Regions from separate parts of the Marichromatium sp. PS1 genome, predicted to be linked through region 2. Evidence: riboswitches for the same ligand, from Rfam matches in the RefSeq annotation. Region 2 holds a riboswitch; the other holds the start of a gene.
The links. A riboswitch is a leader RNA that binds a small molecule or an ion and turns the genes downstream of it on or off. The one in region 2 is predicted to bind cobalamin.
Positions count from the first base shown of each region.

Region 1: another riboswitch for cobalamin. It lies ahead of btuB (TonB-dependent vitamin B12 receptor); the one in region 2 lies ahead of ACAM26_RS14340 (MotA/TolQ/ExbB proton channel family protein).

Region 1 is NZ_BAAFHB010000002.1:1,558,438-1,568,033, forward strand. Features, by position in the region: gene ACAM26_RS08450 (calcium/sodium antiporter) at 1-266, shown strand, start outside; gene ACAM26_RS08455 (methyl-accepting chemotaxis protein) at 369-2,282, shown strand; gene ACAM26_RS08460 (OPT/YSL family transporter) at 2,286-4,019, opposite strand; gene ACAM26_RS08465 (KamA family radical SAM protein) at 4,314-5,738, shown strand; cobalamin riboswitch at 5,866-6,092, shown strand; gene btuB (TonB-dependent vitamin B12 receptor) at 6,270-8,141, shown strand; gene cobT (nicotinate-nucleotide--dimethylbenzimidazole phosphoribosyltransferase) at 8,293-9,351, shown strand; gene ACAM26_RS08480 (histidine phosphatase family protein) at 9,345-9,596, shown strand, end outside.
Region 2 is NZ_BAAFHB010000005.1:448,232-457,827, reverse strand. Features, by position in the region: gene cbiB (adenosylcobinamide-phosphate synthase CbiB) at 419-1,375, shown strand; gene ACAM26_RS14355 (energy transducer TonB) at 1,382-1,708, opposite strand; gene ACAM26_RS14350 (ExbD/TolR family protein) at 2,200-2,601, opposite strand; gene ACAM26_RS14345 (ExbD/TolR family protein) at 2,612-3,001, opposite strand; gene ACAM26_RS14340 (MotA/TolQ/ExbB proton channel family protein) at 2,991-3,647, opposite strand; cobalamin riboswitch at 3,800-4,007, opposite strand; gene ACAM26_RS14335 (energy-coupling factor ABC transporter ATP-binding protein) at 4,232-4,885, opposite strand; gene cobD (threonine-phosphate decarboxylase CobD) at 5,151-6,206, shown strand; gene ACAM26_RS14325 (hypothetical protein) at 6,275-6,730, shown strand; gene ACAM26_RS14320 (ATP-binding protein) at 6,762-8,069, opposite strand; gene ACAM26_RS14315 (SLC13 family permease) at 8,124-9,596, opposite strand, start outside.

The DNA.
Region 1 (9,596 bases), on a different contig from region 2:
TGGGCAACGTGATCGGCTCGAACCTGTTCAACACCCTTGCCGTGGTCGGTATTGCCGGGGCCATCCAGCCGATCGCAATCGCCCCCGAGGTGCTCTCGCGCGATATCCCGGTGATGGTGCTGCTGACCCTGTCGCTGTTCGTGTTCGGCTATGGCTGGCGCCGTCAGGGACGGATCAACCGGGTCGAGGGGGTGGTGCTGATCGGCAGCTATCTCGCTTATATAGGCTATCTGTTCGTCACGGTGAGCGGTGCCGGGTCAGCCTGAAATACCCCTTGGTTAGCGTCGTTTTGATCGCTGGTGTGCGCTTTTCGTGTATGTTGCGCCAGCATAATCCTGTGGTACCGACGAAACCGCGAGGAGGGCGAGGTGCTGAGCAGAGTCCGCATCAGTGTGCAGCTGGCCGTTGGCGGCATGGCGGCGATCCTGGTCACGGTGGCGCTGATCCTGCCCAGCGTCTTCCACAACCTCGGCGCGCTCTCCGAGCGCGCCGAGCAGCGCCGGCTCCAGGACCTCTTCCTCACCCTGCGCTCGGCGCTCGATGAGGAGGCGACACGCGCCGTCTCGCTCGCCGCGGCGCTCTCCAACGTCCCGGATGTCCGCGCCGCCTTCGCCGCCGGCGATCGCGCGCGGCTGCGCGAACTCACCCTGCCGCTGTTCGAGCGGATGCACCGGCAATACGGTCTGGTGCAGTTCCAGTTCCATACCCCGCCGGCCACCTCCTTCCTGCGGCTGCACATGCCGGAGAAGTTCGGCGACGACCTGTCGGGGTTTCGCCACACCGTGCTCGCCGCCAACCGCACCCGCGCGCCGGTCAGCGGCCTGGAGGAGGGGCGCGCCGGGCTGGGGATCCGTGGCATCGTGCCGATGTTCGCGCCCGACGGGCGCCATCGCGGTTCGGTCGAGTTCGGGCTCTCCTTCGGCGAGCCCTTCTTCGTCGACTTCACCGAGCGCTTCGGTGCCCGTGCCCAGCTCACGCTGCGGCGCGGCCAGGACTTCGAACCCTTCGCCGGCACCATCGAGGACGGCACCCGGCTGACCGCCGAGGAGATGCGCCAGGTCATCGCGGGTGAGCGCATCCAGCGCCAGATCCTCTATCGCGACACGCCGATGGCGCTGCTGGCGCAAGCGATCACCGACTATGCCGGCGAGCCCGTGGGGGTGGTCGAGCTGCTGCTCGATCGCAGCGACGACGTCGGCGCCTTCAATCGCGCCATCCGCGACGCCTTGCTCTTCAGTCTGCTGGCGCTCTGTGTCGGCGCCGTGCTGACCTGGCTGCTGAGTCGCGCCATCGCCCGGCCGATTCGCGCCGCTGCCACGCGCATGAACGACATCGCTCACGGCGACGGCGATCTCACCCAGCACCTCGAGGCACGCGGTCGCAACGAGCTGACCGAGCTGGCGGTGGCCTTCAACGCCTTCGTCGACCGTATCCACAACCTGGTCAGGGAGCTGGTCGGGGGTGGCGATCGGTTGAGCGAGGCGGCCGGTGGGCTGTCGGCGACCAGCGAGCAGATCCGCGCTCAGCTCGAGCGTCAGCAGTCGGGCACCGATCAGGTCGCCACCGCCATGACCGAGATGACCGCCACCGTCGCCGAGGTCGCGCGCAACGCCACGCGCGCGGCCGAGGCGACCCGTGACATGGAGCGCGAGGCCGGCGGTGGCGCGGCGGTGGTGCGCGAGACGATCGACGCCATCGAGTCCCTGGCCGCGGCGGTGGAGAACGCCGCGACGGTGATCGCGCGGCTCTCGGACGATGCCGAGTCGATCGGTCGGATCCTCGATGTGATCGGCGGCATCGCCGAGCAGACCAACCTGCTCGCGCTCAATGCCGCGATCGAGGCGGCGCGCGCGGGCGAGCAGGGGCGCGGCTTCGCGGTGGTCGCCGACGAGGTGCGCAGCCTTGCCGGGCGCACCCAGTCGGCCACCCACGAGATCCAGGGCATGATCGAGACACTGCAGGGCGGCGCCCGTGAGGCGGTCACGGTGATGGCCGACGGTCGCACCAAGGCCGGCGAGAGCGTTGCCCAGGCCGGACGCGCCGGTGCATCGCTCGAGGCGATCACCGCCGAGGTGGCCACCGTCAACGACATGAACGGCCAGATCGCCAGCGCCGCCGAGCAGCAGCGCGCGGTGGCCGAGGAGATCGACCGCAACCTCTCCGGCATCAGCCACGAGGAGGAGGAGATCGCCGCCGTCTCGCGACGCATCGCCGAGGCCGCCGAGGCGCTCGCCGCGCTCGCCGCCGAGCAGCAGGAGCGCACCCGGCGGTTCAAGGTCTGAGCCTCAGCCGAGGACGCCGAGCAGGGCGCGGGTGACGCCGCTGAGGCTCTCGCCGGCGATCAGCCCGGCGGCCGCGGCGAGCAGGAAGCGCTCGGCCAGTCGTGGGCGGTAGCGGGCGAGGGCGTGCCCGACCAGACTGCCGAGACAGAGGGTGAGCGAGAGCGATGCCGGGATCACCATCGCCAGCCCCAGCGCTGGCGCGCTCGGTACCCGGCGCGGTCCGTGGCGGTGTTCGAGCAGGGTCAGCACGACCCCGCAGCCGGCGGCGAGGAGGAGTGCGGCGAGCGCGCTCGGCGGCAGCGCGGCGAGTCCCTGGTCGAGGGTCTCGGCCACCACCTTCCAGGTTGCTACCGCCGGGGCCGGCCACTGCTCGGTGATCAGCATGGTCGCCGGGTCCGGGATCAGGCGCAGATAGACCAGGCTGCCGACCACACTGCCCACGGCCACCCCCAGACACTGTGCGATCACCTGGTAGCCCGGGGTGGCGCCGATCGCGTGTCCGGCCTTGAAGTCGTTGAGCAGATCGGCGCTCTGACCGGCCGCGCCGCCGGCGACGTTGGCGCCGACCAGGTTGGCCGTCTGGTCGCCCGGCGCGGTGATGCCGCTGCCGAGCTGCGAGACCTTGCCGATGGCGCCGATCGGCGGGATGCCGGTCTCGCCGACCACGCGCGCCGCCACCATCGCCAGCACGAAGGCGATCGGCACCGCCAGCAGCGCGAGCAGCCAGTGGATGCCGAAGATCAGCGTCTGGGCGAGCACCACCAGGGCGCTGGCGAGCGCCAGTCCGAGTGCGCGGTGCAGTGTGGCCCCGTCGTCGTTTCGCCCGGTGCCGGTGCCCGCGGCATGGGCGGCGCGCAGTTGCAGCACCAGCCGGGTCAGGGTCGCGGCCACCAATAGCGCCACCCCGGGCCACAGCAGCCATTCGATCATGGTCCCGAACCAGCTCGCAGCCGGGTCGGTCGTGCCCGGCAGGATGAACCCCTGGTACAACCCCAGCGGGCCGAGCAGCGCCCAGGCGATGAGCGCGCCGAGCAACAGCGAGAGCCCGGCGCGGACCCCGATGATGGCGCCGAAGCCGGCGAGCATCAGCGAGGGGTCGAGGCTGAGGGTGAGGTTCTTGGCGCTGATCGCCGGGGCGCCGGCGAGTGCGCCGGCGGCGGGCAGCTCGACGCCGAGTCCCGGACGCGGCAGCGCCCAGCGACCGCTGTCGAGCCACTTGAGCGCGGCGGCCAGGGCGCCGGCGCCGAGCAGGACGCGCAGTCTCAGCCGTGCCTCGCGACCCTGGCGGAACATCTCCTGCAATGCCTCGGCGGTGGCGCGACCGGTGGGGAAGGGTAGCGGGGTACGCACGATCAGCCCGGCGCGCAGATACCAGGCGACCCAGATGCCGAGGAAGCTCACCGCGAACACCCAGGCGATCAGCTCGACGGCGGGCAGGTTGCCGCCGGAGAGCATCGCCAGGGCCGGGATCGGCGCGACCAGCCCGCCGGAGATGATGTTGGCCGCGGAGGACGCGGTGGTCTGGGTGATGTTGCCCTCGCCGATGGCCAGCGGCGCGCTCAGGCGCAGTCGCGCAAGCAGTGCCCAGAGTCCGCTGGCGATCAGCAGCGCCACGATCGAGATGTTGAACGACCAGCCGATCTTCAGTCCGGCGTAGACGTTGCACGGGGTGAGCAGGGCGCCGAGTAGCGCGCCGCCGAGGAGCGCCCGGGCGCTCAGCTGTCGATGCCTGTCCATGTCGCTCCCGATGATTGCGCACCCATCGTCCGGGTGCGGGTGACTGTGCCCCTGTCATGCGATCCGTGTCCCTCGCGCCGGATCGGGCAGGGTTCCTGTGTTAGGATGGTGAAATCCTTTGCAATGGTTTTGCCAGTCCGGGCGGCTGCTCGGATCCTCTGGTGGCGCGCTCACGCGCCCGGCGCCGGCGAAGCGCGTACGACGAATACCGTCACTTCTTTCGCCAACCCCTTTGGATAGCCGTGCCCATTCGGTTCAGCGTCCTCTTCTGACTATCCACAGAGGAGCTTTGTCATGTCCTACAACAATGCCCAGCCCAAGCGGGCGGTGGCGGTCGAGTCCGCCCGCCCGTTCCGTGTCCACACCCAGCGTGATCTCGACCGCATCGATGCGCTGCGTGGACTCTCCGAGGATCGCCGTTTCGCGATGAAGGTGGTCTCGACCGTGCTGCCGTTTCGCGTCAACGACTATGTGATCGATGAACTGATTGACTGGGACAATGTCCCCGATGATCCGATCTTCCAGCTGGTATTCCCGCAGCAGGGGATGCTCAGCGAGCGTCATTTCAGCCGCATTGCCGATCTGCTGCGCGCCGAGGCCGCGCCCGCCGCGCTCGAGGCCGCGGTGCGCGAGATCCGCGCCGAGCTCAACCCCCATCCCGCCGGGCAGCTCGAGAGCAACCTGCCCAAGCTCGACGGCGAGCGCCCGCTCGAAGGGCTGCAGCACAAGTATCGCGAGACCGTGCTGTTCTTCCCCAGTCAGGGGCAGACCTGTCACGCCTATTGCAGCTTCTGCTTCCGCTGGGCGCAGTTCGTCGGCGACAAGTCGCTGCGCATCGCCTCGAACGAGGCCTCCGGGCTGCACGCCTATCTGCGCCAGCACCCGCAGGTCACCGATCTGTTGATCACCGGCGGTGATCCGATGGTGATGAAGGCGCGCCATCTCGAGGCCTATCTCGAGCCGCTGCTGCGTCCCGAGTTCGATCACGTCCAGAGTATCCGCATCGGCACCAAGGCGTTGACCTTCTGGCCCCAGCGTTTCGTCGGCGACGCCGACAGCGACCAGCTGATGGCGTTGCTCGAGCGGCTGGTGGCCAACGGCAAGCACGTCGCGCTGATGGCCCACACCAACCACTGGCGCGAGCTCGAGACCGCGACCGCCCGCGAGGCGATCGCGCGGCTGCGCGCCACCGGCGCCGAGATCCGCAGCCAGGGGCCGTTGCTCGCCCACATCAACGACGACCCTGAGGTGTGGACGCGGATGTGGCGCACCCAGGTGCGCCTCGGCATCATCCCCTACTACATGTTCGTGCAGCGCGATACCGGCGCCCAGCACTACTTCGAGGTGCCGCTGGTGCGTGCCTGGGAGATCTATCGCGAGGCGATCCAGGGGGTCTCGGGGCTGGCTCGCACCGCGCGCGGTCCGAGCATGAGTGCGGGGCCGGGCAAGATCGAGATCCAGGGCGTGACCGAGGTCGCCGGCGAGCGGGTGTTCGTGCTGCGCTTCCTCCAGGGACGCAACCCCGACTGGGTCAACCGCCCCTTCTTCGCCCGCTTCGACCCCAAGGCGACCTGGCTCGACGATCTGGTGCCGGCCTTCGGCGAGGATCGCTTCTTCTTCACCGACGAGTATCTCACCCGCTGGCCGAGCGCCCAGGCGGCGCGGATCGAGTCGGTCCGCGCGCCCGAGTCTGCGCTGCCCGAGGTCTCCGGACTCTGACCCTCCCCCCGCGGCGCCCGCTCTCTGCGAGCGGCGTCGGCGGTATCGTTCTCGGCTTGACCCCGGTCAGTCAGTCTGTCCCGTGGCGGGGGCGGGCGTTGACTTGCTCCTTCCGATCGGACTTAATCGGCGCCCTCGATTCCGCGGTGGCCCCTGGACCCAGTTCCCGGGGCTGAAACGGGAAGACCGGTGCGCCGATCGTCCGCGATCGGTCAGTCCGGCGCTGCCCCCGCAACGGTAGACGAATCAGGGCGCGACCTGATGCCACTGTGTCGATCACGGGAAGGCGTCGCGTCCGGGGCCATGCCGGCCCGCTCGTGAGCCCGGAGACCGGCCTCGGAATCAGGATCCGCAGTGCCCGCAAAGCGAGGCCGGGCGGGTCCGTCAAGCCGGGGCTGCGTGGGTAGACCGGGTGGCGATCGCGGCTCCTCGCGCATCCAGCGCGTGGCCGGTGACGCCTGCCCGCCGAGCATCCAGCCCCTCTCTGTTGTCGACCCCTGCGGGTGTGCGGGGTCCTGTGAGGAGCATGTGATGAAGAGTCCCTTGATGCTGGCGGCGCTGGCCGCGCCCTTGAGCGTCCAGGTCCTGGCCCAGACCGATTCCCAGGTGTTGGAGCCGACGGTGGTCACTGCCACGCGTACCGCCGAGCCGGCGGGCGAGACCCTGGCCACGGTGAGCGTGATCGATCGCGCCGAGATCGAGCGGCGTCAGGCCCGCTCGGTGCCCGATCTGCTGCGCACCCTGCCCGGCGTGAGCATCGCCCAGAACGGCGGTCCCGGCCAGTCGGCCTCGGTGATGCTGCGCGGCACCAATTCCGATCACGTGCTGGTGCTGATCGACGGGGTGCGTGTCGGCTCGGCCACCCTGGGCACGACCTCGCTGCAGGACCTGCCGGTCGATCAGATCGAGCGCATCGAGGTGGTGCGCGGGCCGCGTTCGAGCCTCTACGGCTCCGAGGCCATCGGCGGTGTCATCCAGGTCTTCACCCGTCGCGGCGGCGGCGCGCTCACCCCGCGCTTCAGCGTCGGTGTCGGCGAGCTGGGCACCGCCAGCGTCTCCGGCGGGCTCTCCGGCGGCGGCGAGCACGCCTGGTTCAACCTCGGCGCCAACTTCGAGCAGACCGACGGCATCAACGCCTGCGCCGGTCGCCCCTTCCCCTATGCCGGTTGCGGCGTCGATCAGCCCGATCGCGACGGCTACAGCAGTCACGGCGTCAGCGCCCGCGCCGGTTATGCCTTCAACGAGCGCGCCGAGGTCGAATTCCACCTGCTCAGCGCCGAGAGTGCCAACGACTTCGACGGCTCGGCCTTCTCCGGCAACAAGGCCCGCTCCTCGCAGCAGGTCTTCGGCGCCAACGCCACCCTGCGCCCGCTCGATGCCTGGACCCTGACGCTCACCGCCGGGCGCAGCTGGGACGATTACCGGGTGTTCTACGACGATGCCGCCGCGGCGGTCTTCGATCAGTTCGTCGACCGCTTCCAGACCGAGCGCGACAGCCTCTCGCTGCAGAGTGATGTCACCATCGCCGCCGGGCAGCTGGTGAGCCTCGGGATCGACTATGTCGACGATCGGGTCAGCGGGACCGTCGACTATGCCGAGGACGCGCGCGACAACCTCGGCGTGTTCGGTCAGTACCAGGGCAGCTTCGGCGCCTTCGATCTCAAGCTCAGCCTGCGTCAGGACGACAACCAGCAGTTCGGCAGCCACACCACCGGCAGCGCCGCGCTCGGTTATCTGTTCGCCAACGACATCCAGGTCGCGCTCTCCTACGGCACCGGCTTCAAGGCGCCGACCTTCAACGAGCTCTACTACCCGGGCTTCGGCAACACCGCGCTCGATCCCGAGGAGTCCGAGAGCATCGAGCTGATGGCCAACGGCCCGCTGCCGCTGCCCGGGCGGATGCGCGGCGACTGGCAGCTGAGCCTCTACCAGACCGAGATCGACGACCTGATCGCCTATGACTCGGCCATCTTCGCCCCGGCCAACGTCGACTCGGCGCGGATCCGCGGCCTCGAGGCCGCGGCCGATCTCCGCTGGGACGACTGGACGCTGGCCGGCAACCTCACCCTGCTCGATCCCGAGAACCGCTCCGAGGGCGCCAACGACGGCAATCTGCTGCCGCGTCGCGCCGAGCAGAGCCTGCAGCTCGATCTCGATCGCACGCTCGGACGCTGGCGCGCCGGTGCGACCCTGCAACTGGTCGGCGAGCGCTACGACGACCTCGCCAACCAGGTCGATCTCGACGCCTATGCGCTGCTCGATCTGCGTCTCGAATACGCCTTCAACCCGGCGCTGCGCCTCCAGGGACGGCTCGCCAACGCCCTCGACGAGACCTATGAAACGGCCTATCTGTACAATCAGCCCGGTCGCGCGTTCTACCTGACCCTGCGCTACCAGCCCTGACCCCGGACGTCGCTCCGCCCCGCGTCGGGGCGGGGCCGCCCGGCGAGCAAGGCCGTCGTGTCCTCGATCCCTTCCCGCCGCCCCGTGCGGCATTCGACCCGTCGCGCCGGTAGTGCGCGACGCTCATCGCTCCCATCCATGAGGTGCGCCCATGACCCCGACCCTCGACTGGCTCGCCGAGCCCTGTCCCCCGATCGATCAGACCGCCGTGCAGCATGCGCTCGCGCGTCAGGACCAGCTCACCAAGCCACCGGGCTCGCTCGGTCGGCTCGAGGAGCTGGCGGTGCGTCTGGCCGGCCTGCAACGCACCGCCACCCCGGAGGTCGATCCGGTGCGGGTGCTGTTGTTCGCCGCCGACCACGGGGTTGCCGCCGAGGGTGTGTCGCGCTATCCCCAGGATGTCACCAAGCAGATGGTCCGCAACATCGCCAATGGCGGGGCGGGGGTCGCGGTGATGGCCAAGGCGGTCGGCGCTAGGCTCGATATCATCGAGCTGGGCCTGGCCACCGGCTCGGAGGTCGTCGAGGGCGTGCGCTCCGAACCCCTCGGGCCGGGGAGCGGCAACATCGCCCGCGAGCCGGCGATGACCCCCGAGCAGCTTGCGCGGGCGCTCGACATCGGGCGCGACGCGGTCGATCGCGCCGTCGCCGAGGGCGTGCGGCTGATCATCGGTGGCGAGCTCGGTATCGCCAACACCACCGCCGCCGCCGCGCTGGGCTGCGCGCTGCTCGATCGCGCCGCCTCCGAGGTGGTGGGACCGGGGACCGGGCTGGACAGCGCCGGGGTCAACCGCAAGGCCGAGGTGGTGGCGCGTGCGCTGGAGCTGCACGCCAGCGAACCGCGCGACCCGCTGGAGATGCTGCGCCGGCTCGGCGGTTTCGAGATCGCCGCGCTCGCCGGCGCCTATCTGCGTGCCGCCCAGCGTGGCGTGGTGATGCTGATCGACGGCTTCATCGTCTCCTCGGCGGCGCTCGCCGCGGTGCGTCTGCAGCCTGCGGCGCGCGACTGGATGCTGTTCTCGCATCGCTCGGCCGAGCCCGGTCATCGGCTGATGATGGAGGCGCTGGAGGCTAACCCGCTGCTCGATCTCGGCTTCCGTCTCGGCGAGGCGACCGGCGCCTGCGCCGCGGTGCCGCTGCTGCGTCTGGCCTGTGCGGTGCATCGCGACATGGCGACTTTTGACGAGGCCGGAGTGAGCAACGCGTGCTGAGCCTGCGCGGCCGGCTGATCGACCTGCTGCGTCACGGCGAGGTCGAGGGCGGGAGCCGCCTGCGCGGCAGTTGCGATGATCCGCTGAGCGCGCGCGGCTGGTCGCAGCTGCGCGCGGCCACCGCCGGGCTCGACGAGCCGCGGCTGGTGGTCAGCTCGCCATTGCAGCGCTGCGCGGCCTTCGCCCGCGAGCTGGCCGCACAGCGCGGGCTCGAGCTGGTGCTCGAACCCGCGCTGGCAGAGCGT
Region 2 (9,596 bases):
AGGGTGCAGGTCTCGTTTCCGTCGAGCTTCAAGGCGTCGCCCAGGGGCGGTGGAGTCTTGCAGTGCGCGGCGGTCGGTGAAACCTGCGACGGCTGACCGGCTCGTCCGCATGACCTTCATGCCTCCGCTGCAACGAGGGCGTCTGCTCGTTGGCGTGGCCGGGTCGAGTGCGGTGGCTCGAGCGATCGCCTGGACTATATCAATTGGATCGGGGGCGATCGCCGAGGTTCGCCGAAAATTACCGACTTGATTGCTTGGGATCATCGCTCGGGTGTTTTTACCCGGATCGCCAGACGTTGCCCGGGGTCGACTCGTTGGCTTACCCTGCCGCGCCGCGACCTCAGACCCTCTCTCCACCGATGAGCCACTGTTCTCTCCGCCACTTGCCGAGATCCATCCAGACCAAGGGCATGCTGCCATGTCGCTGAACATCGAGCTGTCGCTGATCCTCGGCGCCGTGCTGCTCGATGCGCTGCTCGGCGACCCGGTCTATCGGCTCCATCCGGTGCGCCTGCTCGGTGGCTGGATCGCGCGCTCGGAGCAGGCGTTGTTCGCGCGCGGGCTCGACGGCTATCTGGGCGGCGTCCTGCACTGGCTGCTGGTGGTCGGTGGCGCGCTTGCCGCCTGGTGGGGCGTGCGCCTCGGGCTGGCGGCGCTGCACCCGCCGCTTGCGCTCGGCTGGGATCTGTTCATCGCCTACAGCCTGCTCTGCACCCGTGACCTGCTCGAACACGGTCGGCGGGTGCTGGCGCCGCTCGTCGCCGGCGACCTGCCCGGCGCGCGCGCGCAACTGGCGATGCTGGTGGGGCGGGATGTCGAGCCGCTCGGCACCGACGGGGTGACGCGCGCGACCATCGAGAGCCTGTCGGAGAACCTCACCGACGGCGTGCTCACCCCGCTGTGGGCGCTCTGTCTGTTCGGGGTGCCGGGGCTGGTGGTGGTCAAGGCCGTCTCCAGCCTCGACTCCATGGTCGGCTATCGCAACGAGCGTTATCGCCGCTTCGGCTGGGCCGGTGCGCGCTCGGACGATCTGGTGCACTGGCTCCCGGCCCGGCTCTCGCCGCTGGTGGTCGCGCTTGCCGCGGTGCTGCTGCGCGAGCACCCCGGGTTGGCGCTGCGCGCGGCCTGGCGCTATCACGCGCTGCTGCCGAGCCCGAACTCGGGCTGGAGCGAGGCGGCCTGTGCCGGGGCGCTGCGGGTGCGGTTGATCGGACCGGTGTGGTCCGGCGGGCGACTGGTCACCGATCGCTTCCTCGGCGATCCGACGTGGCCGGCGGCGCTCGGCGCCGTCGATCTGCAGCGTGCGCTGCGGCTGCTGGGGTGGAGCTCGGTGGTGGCGCTCGCCTTTGGGTTGGGGTTTGCGGCGCTGGGCTGAGGCCGCTCAGCCCGACTCCAGACGGAAGATCACCGGCACCGTGAGCTGTGCCGCGACCGCGCGTCCGGCCTGCCAGGCCGGTGCGAAGCGCCAGCGCTCGACCGCGCGCAGTGCGGCGTCGTCGAGCAGGCGATGGCCGCTGCTCTCGATCAGGGTGGTGGCGCCGACCCGCCCGTCGGCGCCGACCGCGACCCGGATCAGCACCCGGCCCTCGACCCCCTGGCGACGCGCCAGTCGCGGGTAGCGCGGCGGTGGGTTGCCGGCGAGGGGGCGAGCCGGACGGTCGGTGCCGGTCTGCTCGGCGCGGGTCTCGGCGCGTCTGCTCGGGGTCACGTCCGCATGCGTCGTCGAGCTCTGGCGTGCGGGCGCGACGGGTGTCGCCGACTCACTTCGAGTCGGCGGCGGTGGTGGAGGGGGGGGCTTGGCGCTCGCGCGTGGCGCCGCGATACTCGGCTCTGGCTCTGGCTCTGGCTCTGGCTCTGGCTCTGGCTCTGGCTCTGGCTCTGGCTCTGGCTCTGGCTCTGGCTCTGGCGCTGGCGCTGGCGCTGGCGCTGGCGCTGGCGCTGGCGCTGGCGCTGGCGCTGGCGCTGGCGCTGGCGCTGGCGCTGGCGCTGGTTGGGTGGGCGTCGGTTCGGCGCTCGCTGGTGCCGCGTCGGCGATGTCGGCGGGTGCGTCGGGCGTTCCTCTACCCTGGAGCGAGAGTCGGATCTCGCCCGTCCCGAGCGCCGGTTCGCGCAGCGGCGGCAGCAGCCAGGCGAGGGCCAGGTGCGCGCCCAGCGCCAGGATCAGCGCCACGCCCCACAGCAGGCGGGTCGTCGTCCGGCTCATGGCGACTCCCGGGTGATCAGCGAGAGCGCGTCGACCCCCTGCGCGCGCAATATCGCGAGTAGATCGAGCAGGGTTCCGCTCGGGGTGTCGGCGTCGGCCTCGACGGCGATCGCGCGCCCCGGCTCGTCCGCCACGCGTGCGGCGATCTCCGCGTCCAGCTCCGCACGGGTGATCGGCATGCCGGCGAGGGCGAGCCGGCCGTCGGCGGCGAGTACGAGCCGCAGGCGGCCATCGGGCAGGCGCTCGCCCGGCGCGGCCTCGGGGGGCGTGACCGGTAGCGGCGAGGGTGGCTCGAGGGTGCCGACCAGGAGGAAGAACACCAGCAGCAGGAGCACGACGTCGACCAGCCCGCTCATCGGGTCGCGCTGGCGTCTGCGGGGTGGTTCGGGGATCTGCATCCGTGTGCCCTCAGGGCTCGATCAGGGCGAGCTGTTGTGCGCCAGCCAGGCGCGCCAGGTCGGTCATCTGGACCAGGGTCTGGAGCGGTGTCTCGCGCTCGGGGACGATCACCAGCGTGCTGCCCGGTTCCGCGGCGAGCCGCGCGCGCAGCCGTGTCACCAGTGCGTCGTGCGGGCAGGGCACGCCGTCGAGCCGCAGCCCGCCGTTGGCGGCGACATCGAGTCGCAGCGTGGTCGCGACGCTGTCGGCGGTGCCGCCGTCACGGGTCTCGATCGGCAATTGTTGCAGTGGGTCGAGTCGGGCGGCGAGCAGGAAGAAGAGCAGCAGCAGGAAGACCACGTCGACCAGCGGCGCGAGTCCGATGCCGCGAGCGCGGCGGCGCAGCGGCTCAATGTGCATCGGCCACCGGCATGGTGAACAGCCGGGTCAGGGCGTCCTCGGTGTCGTGACGCGCGCGCTCGATGATCGCCTCCAGCCAGTGCAGCGCCGCGGCGGCTGGGATGGCGATCGCCAGGCCCGCGGCGGTGGTCAGCAGTGCCTCCCAGATGCCCCCGGCGAGCAGCGCCGGGTTGGCCTGTCCGCCGGCCTGCTCGAGGGTGCGGAAGGCCTCGATCATGCCGAGTACGGTGCCCAGCAGTCCGAGCAGCGGCGCCAGGGTGACGATGGCGTCGAGTCCGCGCAGATGGGCGTTGAGCCGCTGCTGCTGGGCCGCCGCCTCGCGCAGCACCTCCTCGCGCAGCTGCTGCGGGGTGCGCCCGCCGTACGCCAGTCCGTCGATGGCCACCGCCAGCACCGCGGCGATCGGTTGAGGGGCGGGGGCGAGCGCGCCGCGCGCCTCGTCGAGCCGTCCGGCGGCGCAGGCGGCGAGCGTCGGCGCGATGAAGGCGCGCGCGCCGACCCGCAACCGCGCGAACTGCAGCAGCTTGAACAGCACCAGGGTGAGCGCGAGCAGCGAGAGCGCGCACAACACCAGCATCACCGGGCCGCCGGCACGGACGAATTCGAGCGCGGCCTGTGTGGCGGCAGAGAGCTTGGCGAGATCCATGTCGACGGGCGCCTCCAGGCGGTGTTGCTGGGCGGGGCGGTGGATCTCGGGGGAGGGACTGGACGGTTGGCACGACCGGCCCGGTGAGCGGACGCCGGGGCCGGGCAGGGCGCCAGTGGGTCCCACCCTCGGCACACCCCGTCCGACGGTCAGGCGATCGGTGTCTCGATGGCAGGTCTCCTGGCTCGCGGGTCGGGGTCGGGCGCCCGGCCTTCCCGGTCCGGCGCGGACCAGTGGCGTCATGAGGGGGCGCGGACTCGCCGCTGACAGTTGCGGGGGCAGCCACGGCCTTGGCCCGAACGGGCCGCACCGTGTTCCCTTTTGATCCCCTCGCGGGGAACCATCGCTGGCCGAGCATCATACCGCCGGTCGAGGGCGAGTCAAGCGGTTAGCCGGTGGCGACACGGATTCTGAACCGCGAAGACACAAAGGGCGCGAAGGGAGGGTAAAAGCGAACGGTCGCCGGTCTCCAGTCGTGGACGCCAATCCGCTCTGCCAGCTGGGAGCTGGCAGTTGAGTAAGATCCCTTTGTGTACTTCGCGCCTTTGTGGTTCGATGCTGCCGCGATTCAAGGGTTGCCCGCGTCAGCCTGCCTCCAGCCGTCCCTGGTCGAGTCGGTAGTGGCGGGTGGCGAGGGTCTGGCGCAGTGGGGTGTCGTGGCTGACCAGCACCAGGGTCTGATCGAGGTCGGCGAGGATCTGCAGGAGACGGGCGCGGGTGGGGTCGTCGAGCGCGTTGGTCGGCTCGTCGAGCAGCAGCACCTCTGGCTCCATGGCGAGCACCGCGGCGAGGGCGACCAGACGACGCTCACCACCGGAGAGACGGTGGGTGACGCGGTCGCGCAGGTGTTCGAGCCCCAGTCGGGCGAGGGTGCGCTCGACCGTCGCTCGGGCCTGCGCCGGCGACTGGCCGAGGTTGCGTGGACCGAAGGCGATGTCCTCGACCACCGTGGGACAGAACAGCTGGTCGTCGGCGTCCTGGAACACCAGCCCGGCGCGCCGACGTACCGCATGGAAGTCGTGCTCGACGCGGCGGGGTGCGCCGAAGGCGACCAGGGTGCCGGCGGCGGGGCGCAACAGCCCGACCATCAACTGCAACAGGGTGCTCTTGCCCGAGCCGTTGGCACCATGGACGGCGATCCGTTCACCGGACCGGATCGTCAGCTCGACCCCGCTGAGTACCGGCGGTCGGCCAGGATAGGCGAAGTGGATGTCGGTGAGTCTGAAGAGTGGATCCATCCGGGATGCTCGAATACGGAAGATGGGGAACGCTATCAGCTTCCGGTCGCCAGCTTCCAGCTTCCAGCTTCCAGCTTTCAGCCGCCAGCCGCCAGCCGCCAGCCGCCAGCCGCCAGCCAGCGGCGCCAGGCTTTCCCACTGGAGGCTGGGGGCTGGATGCTGGCGGCTCGCGACCAGCCACCAGCTTGCACGAACCCCGGGCAACTGGCAGATTGACCGATTGTTTTCCAGCCAGCCATCGCCACCTCGATCCGCGCGCCTCAGCATGACAGCCACCATCGTCCCGATCCATTCCGATCTGCCCCGTCCCGAACACGGCGGGCGGCTGCGTCAGGCCGCCGCGCGCTACGACATCCCGCTGACCGACTGGCTCGATCTCTCGACCGGTATCAACCCCAATGCCTGGCCGGTGCCGCCGCTGCCGCGTGCGCTCTGGGCGCGGTTGCCCGAGACCGGCGATGGGCTGGAGCAGGCGGCGGCGAGCTATTACGGCGCTTCCGGCGCGCTCGCGCTCGCCGGCTCGCAGGCGGCGATCCAGGGCCTGCCGCAGCTGCGCGCGCCCTGTCGGGTCGGGGTGCCCGAGGTCGGCTACCAGGAGCACGCCCATGGCTGGCGGCGGGCCGGTCACCAGTTGGTGCGCCTGCCCGATGGCGATCCGCGTGGCCGGATCGAGGCCGACGTCGCCGAGCCGCTCGACGTGCTGGTGGTGATCAACCCCAACAACCCCACCGGGCGGCGCTGGTCGCGCGAGACCCTGCTGAGTTGGCATGCGGCGCTGGCCGCACGCGGCGGCTGGCTGGTGGTCGACGAGGCCTTCATGGATGCCTCCCCCGAGCACAGTCTGCTCGATGCGGTCGGCCGACCGGGTCTGGTGGTACTGCGCTCGCTCGGCAAGTTCTTCGGTCTGGCCGGGGCGCGGGTGGGTTTCGCCTGGACCGAGGCGCAGTTGCGCCAGCGCCTCGACGCCTGGCTCGGTCCCTGGACGCTGTCGGGACCGGCGCGCGAGCTGGCGCGCCTGGCGCTGCTCGATACCGCCTGGCAGGGCTCGGCGCGGTTGGCGCTGGCGCGCGACTCGGCGCGCCTGGCGGCGTTGCTCGATCGTCACGGGCTGACGCCGAGCGGTGGCAGCGCGCTCTTCCAGTGGGTGCGGACCCCGGCAGCGGTACGTCTGCACGAGGCGCTCGCCCGCCAGGGCATCCTGGTGCGCTTGTTCGAGCAGCCGTCGAGTCTGCGCTTCGGTCTGCCCGGGGACGCGGCCCAGTGGCGCCGCCTGGAGCGTGCGCTGGCCGGACTGGCGGTGTCCGAGGGTGCCTTCGGGTGAGGCCGTTGTGGCTGAGCGTGCCCGCTGCCGCCGTGGTGGCGAGGGATGGGCCGGTGCGCTCGGTATGGATGACGTCGAGCGATGTACCCGCCGAACCGAGTGCGCTCGATGGCGAGCGGATCGCGTTGCCCGAGTGCGCTCCGTGCGGCGCGGTGCTCTCGGTGCACCGGCTCGACGTGCTGCTGAGTATCGGTCGACATGCCGCCGAGCGGGCGCGGCTCGCCGGGGTCGCGCGGTTGCGCGGCGAGGGTCCGTTGTTGCGGGTTGCGATACCGCCGCTCGGTGATCCCTACCCATGGCTCGCCCGGCACGGTGATCCGGTGCTGGTCGCGTTGGTGGGGTTGTGCGTCGCCGCCGGGCAGATCGGGCTGCGCGCCACCGTCGACCCGGCGGTGGCGCGCGCCGCGCGCGCCCTGCACCCGGGGGTGGCGCCCTGGCTCGATCATGCGCCGCCGCCGTGCCCGGTGCCGGTGGCGGCGCGGCGCCCGGCGCCGACACGCCCGCCGCTGGTGCTGGCCGGCTGAGCGCGGCCGCACCACGCTGGGGGGCGTCCGTCTATCCCCGCTCGAACCCGATCTCGCAGCTGTCGGGGTGCGCCGGCGGCGCGTCCTCGAGGATGCGCCGCTTGCCTTCCAGCAAGAAGTCGATCGCCCGTTGCAGGTCGGCCTGGGCGACGCGCTGCTCGGACTCGGGACGCATCGCCGCGTAGGAGGCGGCGAGCAGTACCGCGTTCTGGATGTCGCCACCGGCGGCGCCCTCGGAGTGCGCGGCCAGATCCTGATGGTCGACGTCCGCGGCCAGCGGCAGCTCGGCGGGGATGTGTGCGGCCCAGAGACGCGCGCGCTCGTCGGGGCCGGGGAGCCGGAACTCGACATGGGCGAGCATCCGTCGCAGGAAGGCGGTGTCGTAGTTGCCGACCAGGTTGGAGGCGAAGATCACCGCGCCCTCGAAGTTGTCGAGTTCGATCAGGGTGGTGCTGCGCGCGACATTGATGCTGTTGTCGGCCGATTGCGAGATGTCGCGCAGCCGTCGCCCGAGGATCGAGTCGGCCTCGTCGAAGAACAGCAGCGCGCCGCTCTCGCGCGCGCGGGCGAAGGCCGCCTGGATGTTCTTCGGCGTCTCGCCGACATACATCGACTCCAGCTCGGCATAGCTCACCCGCAGGATCGGTCGGTCGAGCAGATCGGCGATGGCATCGGCGGCGAGGGTCTTGCCGGTACCCGGCGGGCCGTAGAAGTTGAGCGCCAGGCGTCGCCCGGTGCGCGCCACCGCCGCCAGGTTCCAGGTGTCGTAGATCAGCCCCTGGGCGAGCAGCACGTTGGTCGCCTCGCGGATGCGGGTGAGGGTCTCGGGGTCGAGGATGAGTTGGTCGAGGCGGTGACGGGGGCGCTCCGGGGTGATCCAGTCGAGCCGTGGCGTGACCGTGGGGGCGGCGCTTGCCGCCTCGGGGGTGGCCGGTTCGGTCGTGCTCGACTCGGCGAGGGCCTCGGGCTCGGGCGTCAGCCCGGCGGCGCGGGCGATCTCGGGGTCGATCGGCGCACCCTCGGGGTTGGCGTGGGCGCGGCGCGCGAGGGTGGCCTGCCAGGGGTTGAAGTCGATGCGGACCTTGGGGCGCAGCAGTGCGCCGGGGAAGCGGCTGCGCGCGAGGGTGCGCCCGAGGCGCTTGATCAGCGCGTTGGTGGCCGCCGGTTCGGCCTCGATGGTGTAGGGCTCGCCCTGCTCGCGACAGCGCGGGCAGTCGTACATGGGCACGCCCACGGCCTCGATCAGCGGGTGGCCGGGGAGGCGCTTCTCGCCCTGGAGGACGAGTTCGAGCGGGCAGTCGTGGGTCGGGCAGCGTGGAGTTCGGTTGATCAGTGACATGGTCGCGGGTCTGGGCGCCGGCCTGGTGTGGCCGGCGCGACTGTGGGCCGTGGATCAGGGATGGTGGGTGAACACCAGGTTCAGCATGGTCAGCGAGACCACCAGGAACAGCACCGTCATGATACCGCCGGCGCGCAGGAAGTCGGCCACCCGATAACCGCCCGGTCCCATCACCAGGGCGTTGACCTGATGGGTGGGGATGAGGAAGGAGTTGGAGGTGGCGATGGCCACGGTCAGCGCGAACAGCGCCGGATCGGCGCCGACCCCGAGCGCCATGTTGACCGCCAGCGGCACCAGCAGCACGGTGGCGCCGACGTTCGACATCACCAGGGTGAAGGCGGTGGCGAGGATCGCGAGCACCGCCTGCACCACCCACACCGGCACCGCCCCGAGCGCCCCGAGCGCCTGATCGGCGATCCAGGCGGCGGTGCCGCTCTGCTCCACCGCCAGCCCCAGCGGGATCAGCGAGGCGAGCAGGAACACCGTCTTCCAGCTCACCGCCGCGTAGGCCTCCTCGATCGACAGCACCCCGGTGAGCACCATGCCCACGGCGCCGGTGAGCAGTGCGACCGACAGGCGCAGGTCGGTGAACAGGATCAGCCCGAGGGTGAGCACGAACAGCGCCAGCGCCACCGGGACCTTGTGCGGGCGCAGCGCCTCGTGCGGGTACTCGGTGGTGACGACGACGAAGTTGCGGTCGCGCTCGAGCCGTGCCAGATCGGCCCAGGTGGTGTGCACCACCAGCGCGTCGCCGGCGGCGAAGGGGGTGTTGCGCACCCCGCCGGTGGTGTAGTTGATGATGCTGCCGCCGCGATGGATCGCCAGCAGCGACAGCCCGTAGGTCTTGCGCAGCCACAGATCGCGCGCGCTCTTGCCGATCAGCGCCGAGCCCGGCGGCACCACCAGCTCGGCGATCCCCGCCCTGGACTCCGAGACGACCTCGGCGAAGTGGTCGAGTTCGGCACTGCGTTCGAGCCGGTTGGCGGCGACGAAGGCGTCCATCGCCGGTGCGGTGCCGATCAGCGCCAGGCGGGTGTCGGCGGCGATGCCGAGGGCGCGGTTGACCCCGTCGGCGCCGACCCTGAGCCCGTCGCCCTTGTCGAGCGCGACCACCCGCACCGTCCAGGTGCGCTCCATGTCGTCGACGCTGGTACCGACCAGCGGGCTGTCTGCCGGTACCCGCAGCTCGTGGACCGCGCAGCCGTCGAGTTGATAGGTCTCGGCGAGATAGGCGCGGGTGGTCGCGGCCTCGTGCAGCTCGGTCTCGCCGCTCCCGCCGCGCGGCAGCACCAGGCGCCCGGCGATGACGAAATAGAGGATGCCGGTGATCAGCAGGGCGATGCCGATCGGGGCGACGTCGAACAGCGCGAAGGTGCGCAGCGGCGCGCTGTCGGCGGGGAGGGCGTCGTTGGCCTGGAGGATGAGGTCGTTGAGCAGGATCAGCGGGCTCGAGCCGACCATGGTGATGGTGCCGCCGAGGATGGCGCAGAAGCCCATCGGCATCAGCAGTCGCGAGATCGGTAAGCG